4 regions of the Pristimantibacillus sp. Z349TD_6 genome follow, and region 3 is predicted to be linked to each of the others. Evidence: riboswitches for the same ligand, from Rfam matches in the RefSeq annotation. Region 3 holds a riboswitch; each other region holds the start of a gene.
What was found. Region 3 has a riboswitch for cyclic di-AMP ahead of AC0VYE_RS08125 (hypothetical protein). Riboswitches for the same ligand answer to the same signal wherever they lie in the genome.

Region 1 (4,851 bases), 1.7 Mb from region 3:
TTCGTTCAGGTGTAGGAGAATCCAGTGCGGCAGCGGTGCTCAGCTTGTTCTGGGGAACGATGGTGCTAGGGCGTCTATTTGCGGGGCTGCTGGCTGATCGAATGGGTTATTCGCGTTACTTGCTTATTGCTACAGCGGGCGCCTCGGTCGTTTTTGTTTTAATGGCTGTTATGGGTCAGCTTAACTGGATGCTTGCCTTTGTCGCTCTTAGCGGATTGTTCTTCTCGGGTATATTCGGTATCGCTCTTGTTTATGCCAATGAGCTCATTCCGGGAATGACGGAGAGGACAACGAGTTTGCTTGTAGCATTCGGCGGGCTTGGAGGAGCGATTTTCCCTCGTGTGACTGGCTGGATAATGGATCAGTACAACGTGCAATCTACGTTATGGTATATAAGCAGCTTAGTTATACTGATGCTGCTTCTGCTAGCGGCGATGCTCCTGCTCGGAAGAAAACAAGTTCACAGCGTAAGATCCAAAGCTTAAATGAACTGGAAATTATAATAAAAACCTCCACATTCGCTGTTTCAAAGCGGGTGTGGAGGTTTATTTATTATTAAACGTGTTATTCTAAAATGCTTTCAGCTATTTAAGAATGGTTTTGTATACCTCTATGGCGCGCGCGCGCGATGCTTTCAAGTCGACGATGGCACCGCTTTGCGGCTGATGAATCTCTTTGTCTGTCAGATGATTCAAATGAGGCAGCCAGCGCCTAATATAGCTGCCGCTAGGATCATGCGTCTGCGACTGAGTTGCGGGATTCATGATGCGGAAGTAAGGCGCTGCGTCATACCCTAGTGAAGAGCACCACAGCCAGCCGCCGCGATTAAGCGTGTTGTCATAATCGCTTAAGTGAAGGCGGAAATATTGTTCGCCAAGCGTGAAGGGACATAGCAGATTTTTAGTTAAAAACATGGCTGTTACCATTCGCAAGCGGTTGGGCAGCTCACCTGTACGATTGAGCTGCGTCATGGCCGCATCAATGATTGGAATGCCGGTGGCGGCTGCAGCCCATGCTTCTAGATGAGCATCTGAGAGCTTGGACATATCAGCAAGCTGCTCGTAACGAAAGAAATCATCATGATACATCGCTTGATATAAATAAAAGTCACGCCATGCCAGCTGCCGTACCCATGATTCAGACCCCGGAAGCCCTTGGGTCATTTCGTAGGCTTGGCGAGCGGAGATGGCGCCCGTATTCAGGAAACGTGCGAGCTGGCTTGTATGATCATCGGCATAAGCGTCCCTGCTCTCGGAATAAGAGGCAAGGCGTTCTCGTACGAACCGTTCCAGCTTGGATAATCCTTTGGATGATCCTTGCACGTTCGTGCCGCCTAGGGCGCACGAAATGGATTCAGGCAAAGCGAAGGATTGCGCAACCTTGGCATTGATTTCGCTTAAGGTAGCAAGCTCATGAATCGTCGTTTCACTCATTGGGCTGTAGCACTCCAGCATAAAGCTGCTCCACTTGCGATAAAAGGGTGTGAAAACCTTGTATGGCTCCATTTTTCGAGCAAATGCCGGGAAAGCATCTAGATCAGCAAGAGGTGAATCGGCGATAGACATCCAGCGGCGGCCAAGGCTGCGTGTGGTTAGCCCAAGCTGCTCATCTCGCTGCCGTGAGTAAGGCGTGTAGTCTGTATGAACAATAACCTCATCAATCGGGTGCGCATGCAGCAGAGCTTCGGTGATCGCAGCAGGATTACCATAAAGCACATGCAGTTCCTTTCCTGCATTAGAATAGCTGTGCAGAAGTGAGGCGGCTTGCGCCATGAAATTCCGACCGCTATGACTAGTTAAACGGCCATCTCCTGTAATAACGGGATCTATGATTAGCAAATGAATGCCTTGTTTCTCTTTTTTCTTCAAATAATCAAAAGCGCGCAAATCTGAAATACGCAAATCCTTGCGGTGAATAAACAAATACATCAGTGATAGCTCCTTCCATAAGCGCAACATTGAACGGCCGCATTCCAGCTGGAATGAAACAGCAAAGCCGCAAGTCATTTGTCGTCAGAGGACAAAAAACTGCGGCTTTGCTAGATGAGTCTACCCGTTCAACCCTCAAGAAGAGGGACTAGGTTGCTCTATTTTACGTCAACGTTGGCTTGGTATGAATCAGCATCCATGATACGACGAGCAGTTACATATCGTCCCTCATAGTACTCGGAGTTAAGTTTGTCAGTTACAACGCCTCTGCTCGAGGATGAATGTACAAACTTTCCATCTCCAATGTAAATGCCAACATGGGAAATGGCGCTATTATTGCCGCCAACTGTGTCGAAGAACACAAGATCTCCCGCAATGAGGTCAGCCTTAGCGACCTTTGTACCTTCTTTTGCTTGCGAACCAGAAGTACGTGAAAGCTCAATGCCCATTTTCTCGAACACATAGCTCGTGAAGCCGGAGCAATCAAAGCCTTTCGACGACGTTCCGCCGCTTTTGTACGGAGTGCCAATAAGATCATTAACAATTCCGTTCAATTTTGAGTCAGCGAAAGCGCTTCCCGCTTGAAAAGCGAGCACGAGAACGAGACCCAGGATTAATGCGGTAATCTTCTTCAATTGTGAAACTCCTTCCAATGCCGACGAGGTTAGCTGTGGGGTTCGGTTGAAGGCTCCCTATGATTCCTCGGGCGTTTGAAGAAAACTCAAACGTCGGAATCAATTCACCCAAAGTGGTTCCCCCGTATCCCAATAGGGAATTAGGCAGTTTTTTTATTGCTTTGAGAAATATTCGATTATTTTCAATGATCTCCTGCCTTTAGTGGCAATTTCTAATAATTCTCATGTAACCTTTTGACAATTTGCTTCGTTAAACCGTTCTTTCTGTAATATAAACACGCCATAGTAGTGCTTTCTAACTAAATACATGGAGTCAATTTCATTAATTATGTGGATGTTGTGTAAAATATACCGATTTGTCCTTTAGGCGCTATATCGCAAGGACTAGCTTAAAGTGCCGTAAATGGCGGTATTTCACCATTTTGCTCCTCATAAATTAGAAAAATCTCATCTATATCACTCGTGAATAAGAGTAGATTCAGACAGCCTAGCTGCTGCTCCAGATAGAGCGGCAGAAATAGACAAAGGAGGCTGTTCATGAGAACAGCCCCCTTTGGGCAATCGAAAAAAGATTTATTTTGCAGTAACGATTTTTTCTGAAATGAGCTGTGGATCGTTGTTTTTTTGCTGCATCCAAAACTGTACCTTGTATTTCCCAGCATTTTTAAAATCGTAGGAAATGAGCTTGGAGCTGAACCAAAAGGTGTCTTTTTCGACGAACTCTTTAAAATCATCATCGTCTTGGCTGCGGCTGTCGATTGTCGTTTCCTTATCATTAGGATCAACGATGGTCACTTTGAACTCTGAAATCGCCATATTCAAATTATCGATTTGCGCTTGCACTAAAAATTTCTGAACACTGCCTTTATCAACCTGTCCGAACATAGCTCGCTTCTCGTTCATTAGAAACATATGCACATTGGGCTTCTGAATAATGAGCTTCTTATCATTGCTCTTCCATTGGACGAAGGCTTGAAGGCTGTCGCTTAAAGAACGAATACTAATATAAACCTTATCGTCCACAACGACAGCATCGTCAGTGGATTGCTTATTATTATAAAGGAGCGTTACCTTCTGAAATAGTTTGTCTGCTGCAACCAATGAACCGCCCGATAAGAGCAATACCATGGATATAATAACTAGTTTTTTACGCATCATTTGTGAATATCCCCCATTTTTGATTTTCTTTCAGTTATTTATACAGAACTGCCATCATTTAGTTGCGGTTAGTTGTAAAAAAAACCTCCACACCACAGCAAAGCGTGGAATGAAGGTTTATTTTGGCTTCAGCATCCAGAGGACGCTGAAGGCTTTTTTTGGTTTGCTACATTCTTTTCGTTTCCAAAAAGTCATATTGTGCGGCAATCGTCCAAACCTTCATCAGTGTTTGAATGAGATAGTAGCCTTGATGCAGAATGAGTGCAAACAGCCCGGCCCACAGCATGGAGAGGCTTGTCACTACAAGTCCAGCGGCTGCTCCGATCCCCCACATGATGAGCGACACAGCTGCATAGGTGAGGAAATTTCGGAGAGCGTGCCATAAGGAACGGAATATGCTTCCTCCTGATGCAGCGCTGAATTGCATGGCTAGAAACAGCAGATGCAGCACCGTGCCCCATAGGAGCCATAGAAGGGCGCCAGGCAGCACCGTTTGCAGCAGCTCTGGAATAGAGCCGCTCTCTAGAAGCGCATCCAGTGAGCGCGGCAGCACATACCAAGCAGGAGCCACAGATAAAATAACCTCGATCCAGTAAAGCAGAACTACAGGCTTCCAAGCTTTGCGAATACCTTCTAGAAATCGTGTCCCCCCATTCGATCTGGTCTGATTTAACGAATAGAATAATCCGGCATTGAATAAGGGAGTGATCAGCATTCGGGCAACTAGGAGACCGCCCAGCGTCCAGACGTAAGGATTAATGAGATCGGTCTTGAACAGCTGGAATTGTGCTTCGGTCATGAATAGCTGAACGGCTGCTTCTGAAGGAGCGGAGCTTGGATATCGCCGCAGCAGCGGAGCTACGACCGAATCAATGAAACGGTAAAGGAAGAACCCCCAGATCAGCTGATAAAGAAATAATAAAACAACAATGTAAAAATGTTTCACCGCTAACCGCCAGCCTTGCTTCAAATGTATTTTCATCGATTATCGCTCCTTGAACGCAATTACTTACCAGCTCAGCGACCCGAGCAGTCCTTCAATTAGTTGGACAACGCCGAGGCTCCATCTCGTGCGTTTATCCTCTGGCAGCTGAGCCTGCATGTAGTTGTTAATGAGCTTATTATCAAGC
Region 2 (4,851 bases), 2.5 Mb from region 3:
TGGCAGCGTAATAGAAGCTGATCTGATTGTGTCTAATCTTGAGGCTATACCAGCGCATCAGACACTGCTGCAGCATCATCCGAAATCAGCCGACCGCGTAAAGGATTTAGCTAAATACGAGCCTACTGTATCAGGGCTTGTGCTGCTTCTTGGCGTGGATAAAGTGTATGATCAACTTATGCACCATAATTTCTTCTTCTCTGAAGATCCAGATAAAGAGTTCAACGATATATTTGTCGAAGGCAAACCTACAGACGACCCAACTGTATACATAGGGGTTTCAAGCAAAACCGATCCTGGACAGGCGCCGCAGGGCAAAGAAAATCTATTTGTGCTTACTCATGTGCCGCCGCTCAGAGCTGGAGAAAGCTTCGAGTCACAGAAGGCGACTTACAGAGACCTAGTTCTGAATAAGCTCGAACGTATGGGACTAACGGAGCTGAAACAGCATATTGAGTTTGAATATACCTTCACTCCAGATGATATCCAGCAGCTTTATGGTTCTAATGGCGGTTCCATCTACGGCATTGTAACGGACCGCAAGCTTAACGGCGGCTTCAAAATCCCAAGCAAAAGCACGCTGCTCGATAATCTATATTTCGTTGGCGGATCTACGCACCCCGGTGGCGGCGTCCCAATGGTCACTTTATCCGGACAACTCACCGCTGACCTCATCAAAGAGCAATTGAGCATTGCTGCAAAATCCGTCATGTAGGTAGATTCAATTCATATAAAAAAACCTCTAATCCGTTATCGCGGATTAGAGGTTTTTATCAATTGTTTAATTATTAAATAAGTTCAAGGGCCATTCCGCCTAATGCACCGGCCACAACAATCATCCAAGGTGGAAGCTTCCAAAATACAAGCATAATAAACAATATGGCAGCCAGCATAAAATCACCGGACTCTACGATCGCGCTAGTCCAAAGCGGATCATACAGTGCAGCAAGCAATATGCCAACTACAGCGGCGTTAATGCCAATTAATGCACCTTGGATTTTTGAGTTATTTCGCAACACATTCCAAAACGGCAATGTTCCAGCAACGAGAAGAAATCCCGGCAAAAAAATTGCAGTAGTTGCAACAATGGCTCCAGTTAATCCACCAGAGAGAGTACCAAGATAACTAGCGAATGTAAAAAGTGGTCCAGGCACAGCCTGCGCAGCGCTATAACCTGCTAAAAAATCCGATTCATTAACCCACCCGGTAAAGACAACTTCGTTCTCAAGAAGCGGCAGAACAACATGTCCGCCTCCAAACACCAATGAGCCTGCACGATAATAGCTATCGAACATCGCAATCCATTCCATATTTCCCCATTGCCTTAGAAATGGCAACATAATTAGAAGCGTGAGAAATATAACGAGGCAGGAGACCGCAAGGGAACGGCTAATCCGAATGTTCAAATCAGGAGTTCCCTCGACTGTTTTCATACGATATAACCATACCCCGATCAGTCCAGCTGCAGCAATAATGATCACCTGACTATAGGCCGCTTGCCAATATAACGTTATCGCAGCAGCGATGACTGCTATCGTAGCTCTATTCCGATCCGGTGTTAGTTTCTGCCCCATCCCTAGAATAGCATGAGCAACGATGGCCACCGCTACAATTTTCAATCCATGAATCCAGCCTGTGTTTCCAAGATCAAATCCTTGCAGCAGAAAAGCAAAGGCCACTAATGCAATGATCGATGGCAGTGTGAACCCTAACCAAGCCACTAGTCCGCCCAATAACCCAGCCCTAACTATCCCTATACCAATCCCAACTTGACTGCTGGCAGGTCCGGGTAGAAACTGACATAAAGCAACGAGGTCTGCATAACTTCGTTCATCCATCCATTTACGGCGACGAATATACTCATTGTGAAAATAACCTAGATGGGCTATCGGACCCCCAAATGAGGTAAGCCCTAGTTTAGTGGATACAGCTAGTACCTCTACTAAAGATGCGATTGTTCCTCTTTTCAATCCTATAGCCTCATTCCATTACTCATGTTATTTACATTGTAAGCTTGCGAATAATTGGCGTACAACCCTTTAACAAATACTTAATAAATGGTTGCATAAAAAAAACCACCTCGTAAGGTGGTTTGTAAAATCATTAAACGTTATTTAGACTCCATCATCGCAGCAAATGTATCTTCCGAAACGACACGCCTTGCTGTTACATAACGTTTTGCGTAATAAGAATCGTTAAGATTTGTAATCGTAACCCCTTTGCTTGTAGAAGAATGAGCAAATTTCCCATCCCCAATGTAAATACCCGCATGAGAAACGCCTTTGCCGCTTGTGTTGAAGAACACAAGATCACCCTCACGCAGTTCGTCTTTATTGACCTCTGTGCCTGTGTCTGATTGCGATTGCGATGTTCTAGGCAGCTTTACAGCAAATTGATTAAAGATATGTAGTATAAAACCCGAGCAGTCAAACCCTTTGCTCGTTGTGCCTCCCCATTTATAAGGAGTTCCAACAACCTCGCTTATGGAATCCGTAAGCACTGACTTGTCCGACTTATCTGCAAGCACGCTTCCTCCTCCAGTAAGCAGCAGCAAGCAGGATAGCAATAAAATAAAACCCTTCTTCAAAACAACTTCTCCCTTCGGTGCCTACGAGGTTAGCTTATGGGTTCGGTTGAAGATCCCTATGCTTAAAAAAATACATTAAGCAATTCACCCTGGGTGGTTCCCCCGTTTCCGATATACAGAACTCGGCATGTCAATAAACCTTATAGTATCGTTAAATTCGATTGTTTTTACCATAATCCTGCAATTGGATTATTAGAATACTTTCATTTTTCTTCATTATTATTATTTATTTAGCTGTTCACTACATGATTTTTGTTAAAGGTGCTGATTTTTTTGTAATTATAATAGATGAATTTCCAATCACAATTTCAAAATATAACGGTTTAAACACAAAAAAAGAGTATCCGTATTTAAACTGGTACCCATACACTGGACACTTTGAAAAAAGGGTTTAGTGTATGGGTACCTTTTTTTGTATACTAGAGTGAATAGTGGGGGCGGTCATATGAGTAAAAAACACTTTAATCAATATGAACAAGAACAGTTAGCTAACAACCCGTATGTCTTACGAGTCAGCGAAAAATCAATTACGTATGCTGATGAATTCAAACGTGTGTTCATTGACCAATATGTATCGGGACGAACTCCGAGGGAGATTTTTGAAACCAGTGGATTTCAAGTGGAGATCCTCGGGTTGAAGCGGATCGAACAATGTGCAGATCGTTGGAAGAAAGCCTACGAAAAAGATGGGATTACGGGACTTGCGGACTCGAGAAAAGAAGCGGTTCTACGTCCATCAAAACGAGATTTATCTCCTGAAGAGATTATTGCCAGGCAGGATGCAAAGATTAGACTTTTGGAGGCTCAACTGGCATACGTAAAAAAGTTAGACAGGAACGAAAGGAGGCTAACAGCAAACGGAAAGATCCTAAATCCGAGTGATTGTTTTAACCTTATTCAGGAAGCTGTTCAACAAGGTTTGGGGCGAATGACACGTTACCTTTGTCAACTGCTTGACGTGTCACGCTCTGGCTTTTATAACTACCTTCACTCTGCTGACAAGCGTCAGAAGCGTACGTTAGCGGATGAGCAAGCAGGTGCACTTATCAAGAAAGCCTTTCATCGAAGAGGTTATAAAAAAGGCTCCCGATCCATTAAGATGACGCTCCAGAGCGAATATGACACCTGTTACAATCTAAAGCGAATTCAAAGGCTAATGAAAAAATTTGACCTCGTTTGTCCTCATCGAAAACCTAACCCGTATCGACTTATGACCAAAGCTACACTCGAACACCGCACGCTCCCAAATAAGCTGCAGAGGGACTTTAAGAAGGGAATCCCAGGCCTTGTTTTACTCACGGATATCACCTATCTTCCGTATGGAAAATCACAGACGGCTTATTTGTCGACCATTTTGGACGCCTCTACAGGGGAGCTTCTAGCCCGAAATCTCTCCGTATCCCTCCAACTGCCTTTAGTCACAAATACCATTGAATCGTTAATGAAGCAGAAGCGCGTAAAACTTCATAAGAAGGTCTTTATCCATTCCGATCAAGGGAGCCATTACACGAGCCCTACCTACCAGAAATTATTGAAGAGTAAGGGCCTTGGACAATCGATGTCACGTCGTGGAAACTGTTGGGATAATGCACCTCAGGAGTCCTTCTTCGGTCATATGAAAGATCATGTGAAGAGTCAAGACTGTACAACCTTGGCTGAATTAGAACGAGAAATTAATCGCTATATTCGTTATTACAATCATCATAGATATCAGTGGAAACAAAAAAGGATGACTCCTGTTCAGTACAGGAATCATCTCTTAAGTGTGGCTTAGTGCTCTTTTTTTCAAAGTGTCCTTGACTAAGGGGTCAGTTTAATTTTCATACAGTTACTCTTTCTAGTTAAGCAAGTTTCGCCAAAATATCGACCTTCTGCCAAGAACGTCTCCTCCATCTGTAGAGCATCAGTAAAGCTCTTATCCATTCATCGAATGAAAATGCCAGCCATATTCCTACCAACCCCATGTCGAACACGATCCCGAACACGTATGCCAGCGGCACACTAATCCCCCACATGGATACTAACCCGGCAGCAACTGGGAATTTCACATCTCCAGCCGCATTTAGACAACTGATAAGCACCATGTTGCAAGCCCGAGCCGGCTCCAGCATAATCGATAACAACACGAGCTGCTTGCCTAACAATATAATTTCCGCATCATTAGTAAAGAGGCTGAGCAATAGACCTGAGAAGCTATAGATGCAAATACCAAGCGCAAGCGAAATGACGAACGCCAGCTTCAAACTTTGAATACTGGATCGATA
Region 3 (4,851 bases):
GCTCCTAGCCCCTTGTAAATAGCCCTTGGATTCCACTGCTGTGTGATGACGTAAATGGACTTTGAGGTCCAAGCTCTGCAGCACTGTACAAAGCGGCAGCTAAGCGCCAAGCTGCTCTCAAATATAAATACCTCGCTAATGTTCATCGAAGGAACATTCCAGCTTTGACGATCATTCGTATTGATGTACAAAACATTGCTGATGCCCTGCTTGCGAAGCTGTTTTTGTTCCTGTTTGCTATTGGTCAAAACAATAAATTTTAATTGATGAAACTGCAAAGTTCGTATGAATGATTGGCCAGCCTCGTTTAGACCAGCAACAATAATATGCTCTTCCTGCAACCGAATTCTCCTCCATATGGTAAAAAAGGCAACAAAAAAGAAGCCTTGGGATAAGAGGAACTTTTCCCGCGGCTTCTTTGCCCGCAGCAGAATAAGCCGCGGGAAGCACGATGGCTGTTGCCTCTCTCGAGTACACTTACGAGGTTAGCTGTCGGATTCGGGCCTTGAGAGTTGCCCTACGCTTGATTATTTTCAAGCGATTCACCCCATGAAGCGAAATCGTGATCACTCACGAATCGTTCGTTGGTTCCCCCGTTCCTGCTGCTGCAGGACTCAGCGTTTTCTTACATTTTGTAGCAAATAAAGCTTTTTTGGGCACAAAAAACCACAGAGGTCTATGACACTCTGCGGTCGAAGTTAATCGATCACAAGCTTCATCATTCCTCTCTCGGTCCACGCTTACGAGGTTAGCTGTCGGATTCGGGCGGTGAGAGTCGCCCTACTTTGACCGGTATCCATGGCACCTGTCAAAGATTCACCCCTGCTCTGCGTTTGTTCGACTCTCACATCGAACAGGCGCATCGCGTCATTATTGGTTCCCCCGCTTCCGCTTTCACGGAAACTCAGCGATCAGTAAATCGAAACTTATTTATAAATCCTGTATCGAATATTACTCCTCGCTATAAATACTGTAAAGGCAGTCTGCTACCTAATTTAGCCAGTTTCAGCCTTGCAGAGCGATTCGCAACGCTTACATTCATTTCGATCTCTCGATATCTCACTATTTCTCAGTTTTACTCTTGTTTTCAAAAATAGTGTTCATTCCCTTTCTAACGATTTTATGCGTGAATAATCAGATTTCTCTATAATCGAGAATGGAAGAGAATAAACGAGTATTTCGAAGAATAAATATCTTTTTACTGCCATAACGAATGGATTTCTTTTAAAATGGCATATGGCTGCCTTTTCACGATATACCACAGTTTTACAATATTGCATTTCGGGTTTACCATAGACGGCAAGCCAATATGGCTGAGTATTATCGGTGAATTATTCAAATCGAGGAGAGATCTCATTGATGTCTACACCAGTTGAAGTACCCTTGCCAAGTTTGGAAAATCATCCTGCTGCCTTGTTTGAAATTAAACGAATTCAAATGTTTGTGCTGCCGGCTTCCATGCTTGAATCGAATGGTTACCGTGTTTGTCTAAGGATCTCCACTCATAATGGTCACGGCTGGAGTGAGCTGTTTATTAAAAAATCCGAGAAGCCTCGCGACTGGATCAGATGGAGCAGTATGCTGCTAAGGTTCATCGGCACACTTCCTCTTGCGTCTCCTTTTGTTTTTCAAACAGATCCAATGATGAAGGACGAGCGTATATATCATTTGTTTGCAGCCGCTACTTTGCATATAGAATCCAATCCTTACTCTTTTCCAAACTGTGAATATGACCGTGAAGAGCATACTTTATTTAAACAAGCTATCTCCTATGTATCGTTATTTTAGGCACTTCTGATTTACAGATGCGCTAATGAAGGGTATAATTAAGAGTAAACTATTTACGCTGAATTTTTCGAATGAAAAAGCGGGGGAACCATCGCGATCGATCGAAATCGATTCGCAAGGGGTGAATCCAGGGATTTGTAACCCTGGTAGGGCTTTCTCTCTAGCCCGAATCCGACAGCTAACCTCGTAAGCGAATAAAGGAGAGATGTATATGTTGACAAATTGTGCACGAAATCTGCATCTTTTTACGGAACAGACCCCTTATTTATCTGTCACACGAATCGAGCTATTCGTCATTCCTGCTCTTGCCGTCGATTCTGCAGGCCATCGCGTATGTCTTCGTTTAACAAGCAATCAAGGCTTCGGCTGGAGTGAACTATTTGCCAGCGACACAGAAGAGCTCATTGACTTAGAACGATGGAGCGACCTGCTTCAGTCTTTTATCGGCAGCATTCCTCTACCACCTCTTAACCAGTATCACTATGACAAAACGGATCAGGATGGGCGCGTTCTCGACTTATTCGTCTCCGCCGTCAAGCATGTCCTAGCACAATCCGCCGATGCAGCCCCGTACAGCAACGACCATGAAGAGTCTGTTTTGCGTCAACGTTCCGTCTCCTACATCTCTTTGGATTAATTTCGTTCATAAGAAAAAAAAAGGCAGTCCAGAACAGATAACCTAGTTCTGGACTGTCTTATTGTATTTAGAATTTAAACCTTCGCTAATGCAGCACGCTGCTCCCTGACTTGGTAAGTAGCCAGCATCATGTTGCGCAGTGAAGCAACCGTTTCTTCCATTCCGCGTGTTTTCAAGCCGCAGTCCGGATTAATCCAGAAGAGCGTAGGATCGAGCACTTTAATGGCGCGCTCGATCATACTGACCATTTCTTCCACGGACGGTACACGCGGGCTGTGAATATCGTAAACGCCCAAGCCGATGCCTTGGTCATAGGTGTTCTCCTCAAAGCTATGAATCAGCTCGCCATGGCTGCGCGAGGTTTCAATGGAGATGACATCCGCATCCAGCGCAAGAATGGAATCGATAATATCATGGAACTCACAATAACACATATGTGTATGAATTTGTGTGGTGTCATGCACATCTGAAGTCGATAGACGGAAGGCATGCACGCCCCATTTTAAATAAGCATCCCAATCACTGCGTTTAAGCGGCAAGCCTTCTCGCAAAGCTGGCTCATCAACCTGAATCATTTCGATGCCTGCGGTCTCAAGCGCCTTTACTTCCTCTGAAAGTGCAAGCGCAATTTGGTATGCAACCTGCTCGCGTGTGATATCGTTGCGGACAAATGACCAGTTCAAAATCGTAATCGGACCCGTCAACATCCCTTTTACCGGACGACTTGTCAGCGACTGCGCGTACACGCTTTCGGTTACTGTCATTGGCTCAGTAAATACAACATCGCCATAAATGACCGGCGGCTTTACGCAGCGGGAACCATACGATTGAACCCAGCCGCCTTTTGTAAATGCGAACCCATCCAGCTTCTCTCCGAAAAATTCGACCATGTCCGTACGCTCAAATTCACCGTGAACGAGGACGTCAATGTTAAGCTCTTCTTGGATTTCAATCCAGTTTTTAATTTTATCGTTGATAAAGGAAGCGTAGTCCTGTGAGCTGAGCTCGTTTTTTCTCCACTTTTGCCTTGCTTGACGTACATCCAGCGTTTGCGGGAAGCTGCCGATTGTCGTTGTTGGAAGGAACGGCAAATTCCACTTTTGCTGCTGCAGCTTTTGTCTCTCCGCAAATGGCTTCTGCCTCGTTGAAGGATGCGCCGCTACCGCTGCTGCATCAGCAGCTTGACGATTGCGGGCAGGAGAAATGGATAAATGATGAATCCGCTCGCCGTTAAGCTTAAGCTCAAGCTTGCGAAGTTCTGAGATGTCCGCCTCATTTACAGTCGCTGTTTCACTTAGCCACACGATTTCATCCAGCTTTTCTTCCGCGAATGCAAGCGCCTCACGCAGCTCTACTAGCAGATTGGTTTCGTTTTTTGCCGTTACCGGCACATGCAGCAGGCTGCATGACGATTGAATGATCGTGCGCTCAGCTGGAATGTATGCCGAAATCTTTTGCAGCAATTCAAGCTTTTGCTTATAGTCTGCGCGCCAAATGTTGCGTCCGTCTACAAGTCCGATACCAGCGAGCTTATCCTTCGGATAACCAAATTGCTCCAGCGACTTCAAGTTTTGCTCCAAACCATGAACGAAATCCAAACCGATCGCTTGTACCGGGAGAGCAGCTACAGCTTCATAATGCTCAACCGCTTCAAAATACGTTTGAAGCATAATGTTAAGCGCTGGCGCTGCTTGGTTCAGCCTTGCATAGATCGATTCAACCCATTGCATCTCTTCCTCAGAAATAGAGGTAACAAGGATTGGCTCATCGATTTGCACCCATTGTACGCCTTCTTGCTCAAGCTCCTTAAGCAGCTGAGCATAAAGCGGTATAAACTGCTCAATGAGCTGCGGAAGCTGCTTGGCATCGTAGCCCTTCGACAGCTTGAGGAAGGTATATAGGCCAATAATGACAGGTTTACCTTCAATGCCAAGCTTTTCTTTGGCTTCCCGGTACGCAATCAGCGGACGGTTTTCCGTCAGTACCGGAGCAGCACCCGCAAGTTCTGGCACGATATAGTGATAGTTGGTATTAAACCATTTGGTCATCTCGCAGGCTTGTGCTTCCTGTGTCCCTCTCGCCATTGCGTAGTAGGTCTGTACGGGAACAGGACCTCCATCGTAGGAAAAACGCTCTGGCACAAGGCCAAACATCGCTGCAGTATCCAGCATTTGATCATACAACGTAAAATCATTTACAGGGATTAAAGAAATTCCTTTATCCTTTTGCAGCTTCAGGTTGTTTAGACGAATGCTTTCAAGCGTTTGAAGGAATATCGTTTCGTCCAAATCACCTTTCCAAAAAGCTTCAAGCGCTTTTTTCCATTCCCGATTTTCGCCGATACGCGGATATCCAAGTACACTGTTTTGCAGTTTGCTCACGTTCATATTTCCTCCTAATAAATGTAATTATTATGAAATAAAAGC
Region 4 (4,851 bases), 1.0 Mb from region 3:
TGGTAAGAATGCCATGAAGCAACATACCCCAACTTGTACTCATCAAAAAATCAAATACTACTGGAAAATGATAAAAAGACAGTAACGTATTAAAAACAAGTGCCATAAGAAAGGGATTTATGCCCGTTAGAAAATATCGCACTATGCGATTCTTGAGCAAGGTTGAATAGAACCAATCCGGTAAGCCCGCCAAAAGGAATAAGGGGAAAACAAAAAAAAGCAAGGATTGCTGGAGCATGTGTGCACTGAATAAATAGGAATGACCAAGGGCATTTAACGGCCCCATGCTAATATATAAAACCATCATGCTTAGAAAAAAACTGACTATCTTCTTGGTAGGGACCCGTTCATTTTGATTTTTACGGATAAGAAATAGATACAACCAACTTACGATAATCAAAATAATAATCGTACCTGGGCTGATTAATTCAACCGCTAAACCTTGGTTATTCTGGCCATGATTCATAGTTTTCTCCAATCCTGTAGCAGTTCATTTGGTCGATGTAGTGTTGGTTAGGCGCATTAGTATGTTCATTAGAATATAGCCGATAAGTGGTAAGCAAAGGACAGCCGCCCTATTATTAATTATTTTTCTATCTCTATTTAAACGACCACAAGAATTTCAGGAAAAAATGAAATCACTTATATGTCACAATTGATCAAATATCGATCTCATTAATTACTGAACAAACTTTCCACTCTCTCATTAATGTCACTCTCCGTCATGCCACCAACATAAATTTCCATTATCGTCCCGTCTGCTTTTATAAAATAGGTTGTTGGGTAAGCTTTTAGACCGAATCTTCTTTCAGTAACCCTATTCCGATCACGTAAGATCGTGTACTCTAATTCGAATTTTCGCAAGAAGTTCCTAACTGTCAAATCATCTTCACTTAAATTAATAGCAATAACTTTTAATCCTTTACTACCCCACTTTTCATATTGCCGCTGAAACTCTGGCATTTCCTTGACACATGGAGGGCAAAAGGTTCCCCAAAAATTAATAATATACGGTTTTCCTATATAATCAGATTGACGGTGTACGTTCCCTTCCATATCTACTAGTTCAAATGCAGGAGGCTCTCCACCCACTAGAGGATAATTGTTTGTTTTTATAAAAGTCTTTCCTATGGCAAATCCGCCTACCACTAAAACGATTATTAGAATAAAAATTTGTACAATCTTACGATTTGACCCTGTCAGTTTCATTACCGACACCCCATACATATTGTTTTTTTATTGCATGAAAAAGGACGGTTATGAATATCTAACCGTCCTTTATTTAATTATTTTGACTCCATCATCGCAGTAAAAGTAACTTCCTTTACTACACGTCGCGCCGTTACATAGCGCTTTTCATAGTAGTCATCACTCAACTTACTAATGGTAACACCTTTACTTGAAGAAGAATGTGCGAACTTTCCTTCCCCTATGTAAATGCCGGCATGAGAGATTCCTCTTCCACTTGTGTTGAAGAATACGAGATCACCCTCACGCAGCTCCTCTTTATCGACTTTATTACCAACCTCAGCTTGTGATTTAGATGTTCTTGGTAAATTCACATCAAACTGATTGAAGATATGCAAGATAAACCCGGAACAATCAAAACCCTTAACCGTTGTGCCACCCCACTTATACGGAGTTCCAATGACTTCATTTACTGAATCTATAAACTCTGATGGTGAAGATTTCTCAGCGAGCACGCTCCCCCCACCACTAAATAACATCATGCATGACAAAAAAACAGCTAAACGCTTTTTCAAAACTGCTTCTCCCTTCGTTGCCTACGAGGTTAGCTTACGGGTTCGGTTGAAGATCCCTATGCTAAAGGATAATCCTTAAGCAATTCACCCTAGATGGTTCCCCCGTTTCCAATATAAAGAATTAGGCGTTTTATTAGACTACACATAATAGTTTAATTCGATTGTTTTAGTCATAATCCTTCAATATATTCATTAGAATACTCTCATATATCATCATCTTTTCTTTCAAATTGTCTTTTAGTCGTTTGCCCGTATTGTGACGATCTTATGGATTTCACAGCAATGAAAGACAATATAACCGCTACAATAGTAATAATGGTAAAAAAAACAATAACCTGTGACACTTGTAATCCTCCTTCTTTTATTAAACTACGCATAATAGTTTATTTCATCATACATAAATATCCCAAATAAAAAAGTGGGGTACGTCCTGAGACGAATCCCCGTCTTTATTAATTCAAGCACCTTCCAATTAATAACAAAGACATCGCAATTAATACGACAAAAGATATAATTAAAGTCTTTCGGTTAGTCATTGAAATGCGTATATCGCCGGAAGGATCTATAATTTGTTTGATACGATAATTAACGGCTTCATTGGCAAAATGAGTTCCAGCTCCGACAGCTGAATTTGTATTGCTTTTAATCAAGGATAACAATACTTTCCCTATCGGCAACTCAGTATTCATACGACTAATAGCATATCGATCAGCCAGCAGCTCTGTCCAAATAGCGTAAAAATGGGTGAGTTCCTTTATGACAGGTACAAATGCAAGTCCCTTACTTACTATTGTTAAAAGGATCATTTGTAGCGGATGATACGCCTTACAATGATATAGTTCGTGCAACAGGATGGCTTCAATTTCTTCATCCTGGAATTGATTAAAAATCGCTGTAGATATTAGGATCTTTGGCCTCAATAAACCATATGACATCGCAACAAAAGCAGATTCTTTAATGACTATGATCTCCATTTGTGTCTGATGATATCGTTTACTCCAAAACGCAGATAATTTAGCATCGTGACGGTCTCTGATGTAGCGATGTAATTTGTTATGAAGTACTAGTTGTACAACAGAATGGTAGAAGACGATAATAAATAGATAAACAATGAATCCGTTATATAGTCGCTCCATAATAGCATGATTAGTAACGATATCACGCATGACGGCGAGAACTAACTGTCCGAAACTTGATGTAATGGGTACATCATTTAATTGGTGGACGACATTGTATCCCATCTGCAACAAGATCCAGCTAACAAGAAGAGAAATAAACGTAAGCGCGATCTTGGGTTTTAAAGGCATCTCTAGTTGCTTCATCATTTTTTCTTTATCTCATTAATCCTATTTTCTAGCTTCTGAATCAGCTCAGGATCTGCACCATCCAGCGTATCAATAAAATGATTAACAATTACTGAGCCGAAATCCTCAATAAGTCCGTCTGTTACAACTTTTGTCTGTTCGATGATGAATTGCTCTTTACTTTGAACTGGATAAAAGAACGTCAAGCGGTTCCGTCCACCACCTGAGGTTTCCTTGTGCAAATGTCCTTTTTCAGCTAGTCGGATTATGACGGTCATGACCGTATTAATAGAAATGGGATTCTCGTTATTAATAATTTCATGAACCTGCTTAATTGAAAGCTTTTCTTTTTCCCACATGATGTTCATGACTTTGACTTCAAGAGAGCCGAAAAAACGACTTATTCCTTCTTCATGTAAATTTAATTTTTTGATTTTCATGCGCGAATGCTCCTCTCAAGAATCTATTATATCTCATACTATTGTGCTCATCAGATTTAATACTCACCGAGTAGGTTTTGCTTTTTGCTCCTTCGGTATAGCAAACTTCCTTAAGCGGACATCTCTTGCATACCTCTACATCGAAGAGGTATGTGTGGCTTTATTGCCGTGCTTTCCGAATCGCCATATGCCGACCTTCGAGACATACATACTCACGTCCTTGTTGAATTGGAATTCATCTTCTTTTTTCCGCGTCCCTTGCGTGATTAGCGGATTTAGTTTGGCGACCAATTCAATGTCATTGACGTTGTTGAACTAAATATTGTCTCTTTCCGAGTAGGTTGTGTCTCCAATGACCGTTTTGACTTCCATGCTAGTTGCCTTTCTTTTTTCAGTTTTTGCAACTGCTTCCCGTCATTCTTCTCGCCAGTCATGACAATAGCCACCGTAATAATTCGTTCATCGGTCATGGCAATGTGGATTTTGTATCCGAAAAACGAGGAATCCGCACTCTTGTGGCACACCTTCTGAGATCGGTAGCTGTTCTAGGTCGTCTGCAACCGTTTCTTTCAATAAATTCTATGGTTATTTTATTTTTGGAAGCTCATAGATGCCCCTTCTGCTTCAAGTACTGCGATGAGTTTTTGGCAAGGGGTTTCTGATTGTAGTGAGCTTTAGTATAGGTTTCATCGACAATGATTGCTTTACTTTTGATAATGCCCTTCTCCATTACGATTTCAACCGTTTTGCCCACGAGAGCATGACGAGCAGATTCAGGTCTTTAAGTCGCAACTTTCGGAATTTGGTTAACTAACTGGCGTCAATTACTGATTTTTCCGGCGCCATGTCAAGAAAATACTTAAAGGACATGTCGTATTTGGATCGCTCGAAAAATGTCAACGTCGGATAATTCAAAGATCGCCTTCATGAACAAGTACTTAAACATCTGAATCGGGTCAATCGCATTTTTATACTCAAATGAGAAGTCAACTAACTCATTTAATTAACGCAGCATATCATCCTTGGGAGTTACCAAATTGTAGAGTTCTATATATGGACTTACGATCAGCATTTGTTGTGGTTGAATCATTCGAATCAACCACACCTTATGACGTCTTAATTATACAGTAAAAAAGGTACAATCTCCTCAATTTATTGAGGGACCGTACCTTTTGACATCAAGAAGATTTTTTTAGTGCCCTCGTACAGTACAGGAATCATCTTTTGTCGGCTACCTAAATGTTCTATCTCCCTCTTTTTTAAAGTGTCCTAAGGGTCTAGATCAGAACGTGCTATATTGCTATATCTATTATTTCTTATAATTTAATGCATTTGATTCAATAC

Region 1: another riboswitch for cyclic di-AMP. It lies ahead of AC0VYE_RS00730 (C40 family peptidase); the one in region 3 lies ahead of AC0VYE_RS08125 (hypothetical protein).
Region 2: another riboswitch for cyclic di-AMP. It lies ahead of AC0VYE_RS19170 (C40 family peptidase); the one in region 3 lies ahead of AC0VYE_RS08125 (hypothetical protein).
Region 4: another riboswitch for cyclic di-AMP. It lies ahead of AC0VYE_RS12155 (C40 family peptidase); the one in region 3 lies ahead of AC0VYE_RS08125 (hypothetical protein).

The regions. Positions count from the first base shown of each region.
Region 1 is NZ_CM149662.1:146,811-151,661, forward strand. It holds gene AC0VYE_RS00720 (MFS transporter) at 1-485, shown strand, start outside; gene AC0VYE_RS00725 (FAD-binding domain-containing protein) at 585-1,928, opposite strand; gene AC0VYE_RS00730 (C40 family peptidase) at 2,087-2,563, opposite strand; cyclic di-AMP (ydaO/yuaA leader) riboswitch at 2,567-2,720, opposite strand; gene AC0VYE_RS00735 (hypothetical protein) at 2,953-3,102, opposite strand; gene AC0VYE_RS00740 (hypothetical protein) at 3,137-3,721, opposite strand; gene AC0VYE_RS00745 (hypothetical protein) at 3,888-4,703, opposite strand; gene AC0VYE_RS00750 (M1 family metallopeptidase) at 4,731-4,851, opposite strand, start outside.
Region 2 is NZ_CM149662.1:4,380,367-4,385,217, forward strand. It holds gene AC0VYE_RS19160 (phytoene desaturase family protein) at 1-715, shown strand, start outside; gene AC0VYE_RS19165 (chromate transporter) at 789-1,970, opposite strand; gene AC0VYE_RS19170 (C40 family peptidase) at 2,111-2,587, opposite strand; cyclic di-AMP (ydaO/yuaA leader) riboswitch at 2,591-2,725, opposite strand; gene AC0VYE_RS19175 (IS3 family transposase) at 3,033-4,361, shown strand; gene AC0VYE_RS19180 (MATE family efflux transporter) at 4,429-4,851, opposite strand, start outside.
Region 3 is NZ_CM149662.1:1,883,321-1,888,171, reverse strand. It holds gene AC0VYE_RS08135 (NAD-binding protein) at 1-341, opposite strand, end outside; cyclic di-AMP (ydaO/yuaA leader) riboswitch at 460-630, opposite strand; cyclic di-AMP (ydaO/yuaA leader) riboswitch at 722-920, opposite strand; gene AC0VYE_RS08130 (hypothetical protein) at 1,360-1,788, shown strand; cyclic di-AMP (ydaO/yuaA leader) riboswitch at 1,835-1,996, shown strand; gene AC0VYE_RS08125 (hypothetical protein) at 2,000-2,425, shown strand; gene metE (5-methyltetrahydropteroyltriglutamate--homocysteine S-methyltransferase) at 2,500-4,806, opposite strand.
Region 4 is NZ_CM149662.1:2,890,137-2,894,987, reverse strand. It holds gene AC0VYE_RS12165 (cytochrome c oxidase assembly protein) at 1-466, opposite strand, end outside; gene AC0VYE_RS12160 (redoxin domain-containing protein) at 676-1,209, opposite strand; gene AC0VYE_RS12155 (C40 family peptidase) at 1,287-1,763, opposite strand; cyclic di-AMP (ydaO/yuaA leader) riboswitch at 1,767-1,901, opposite strand; gene AC0VYE_RS12150 (M56 family metallopeptidase) at 2,216-3,088, opposite strand; gene AC0VYE_RS12145 (BlaI/MecI/CopY family transcriptional regulator) at 3,085-3,507, opposite strand; partial or broken gene AC0VYE_RS12140 (transposase) at 3,485-4,597, opposite strand; gene qoxD (cytochrome aa3 quinol oxidase subunit IV) at 4,831-4,851, opposite strand, start outside.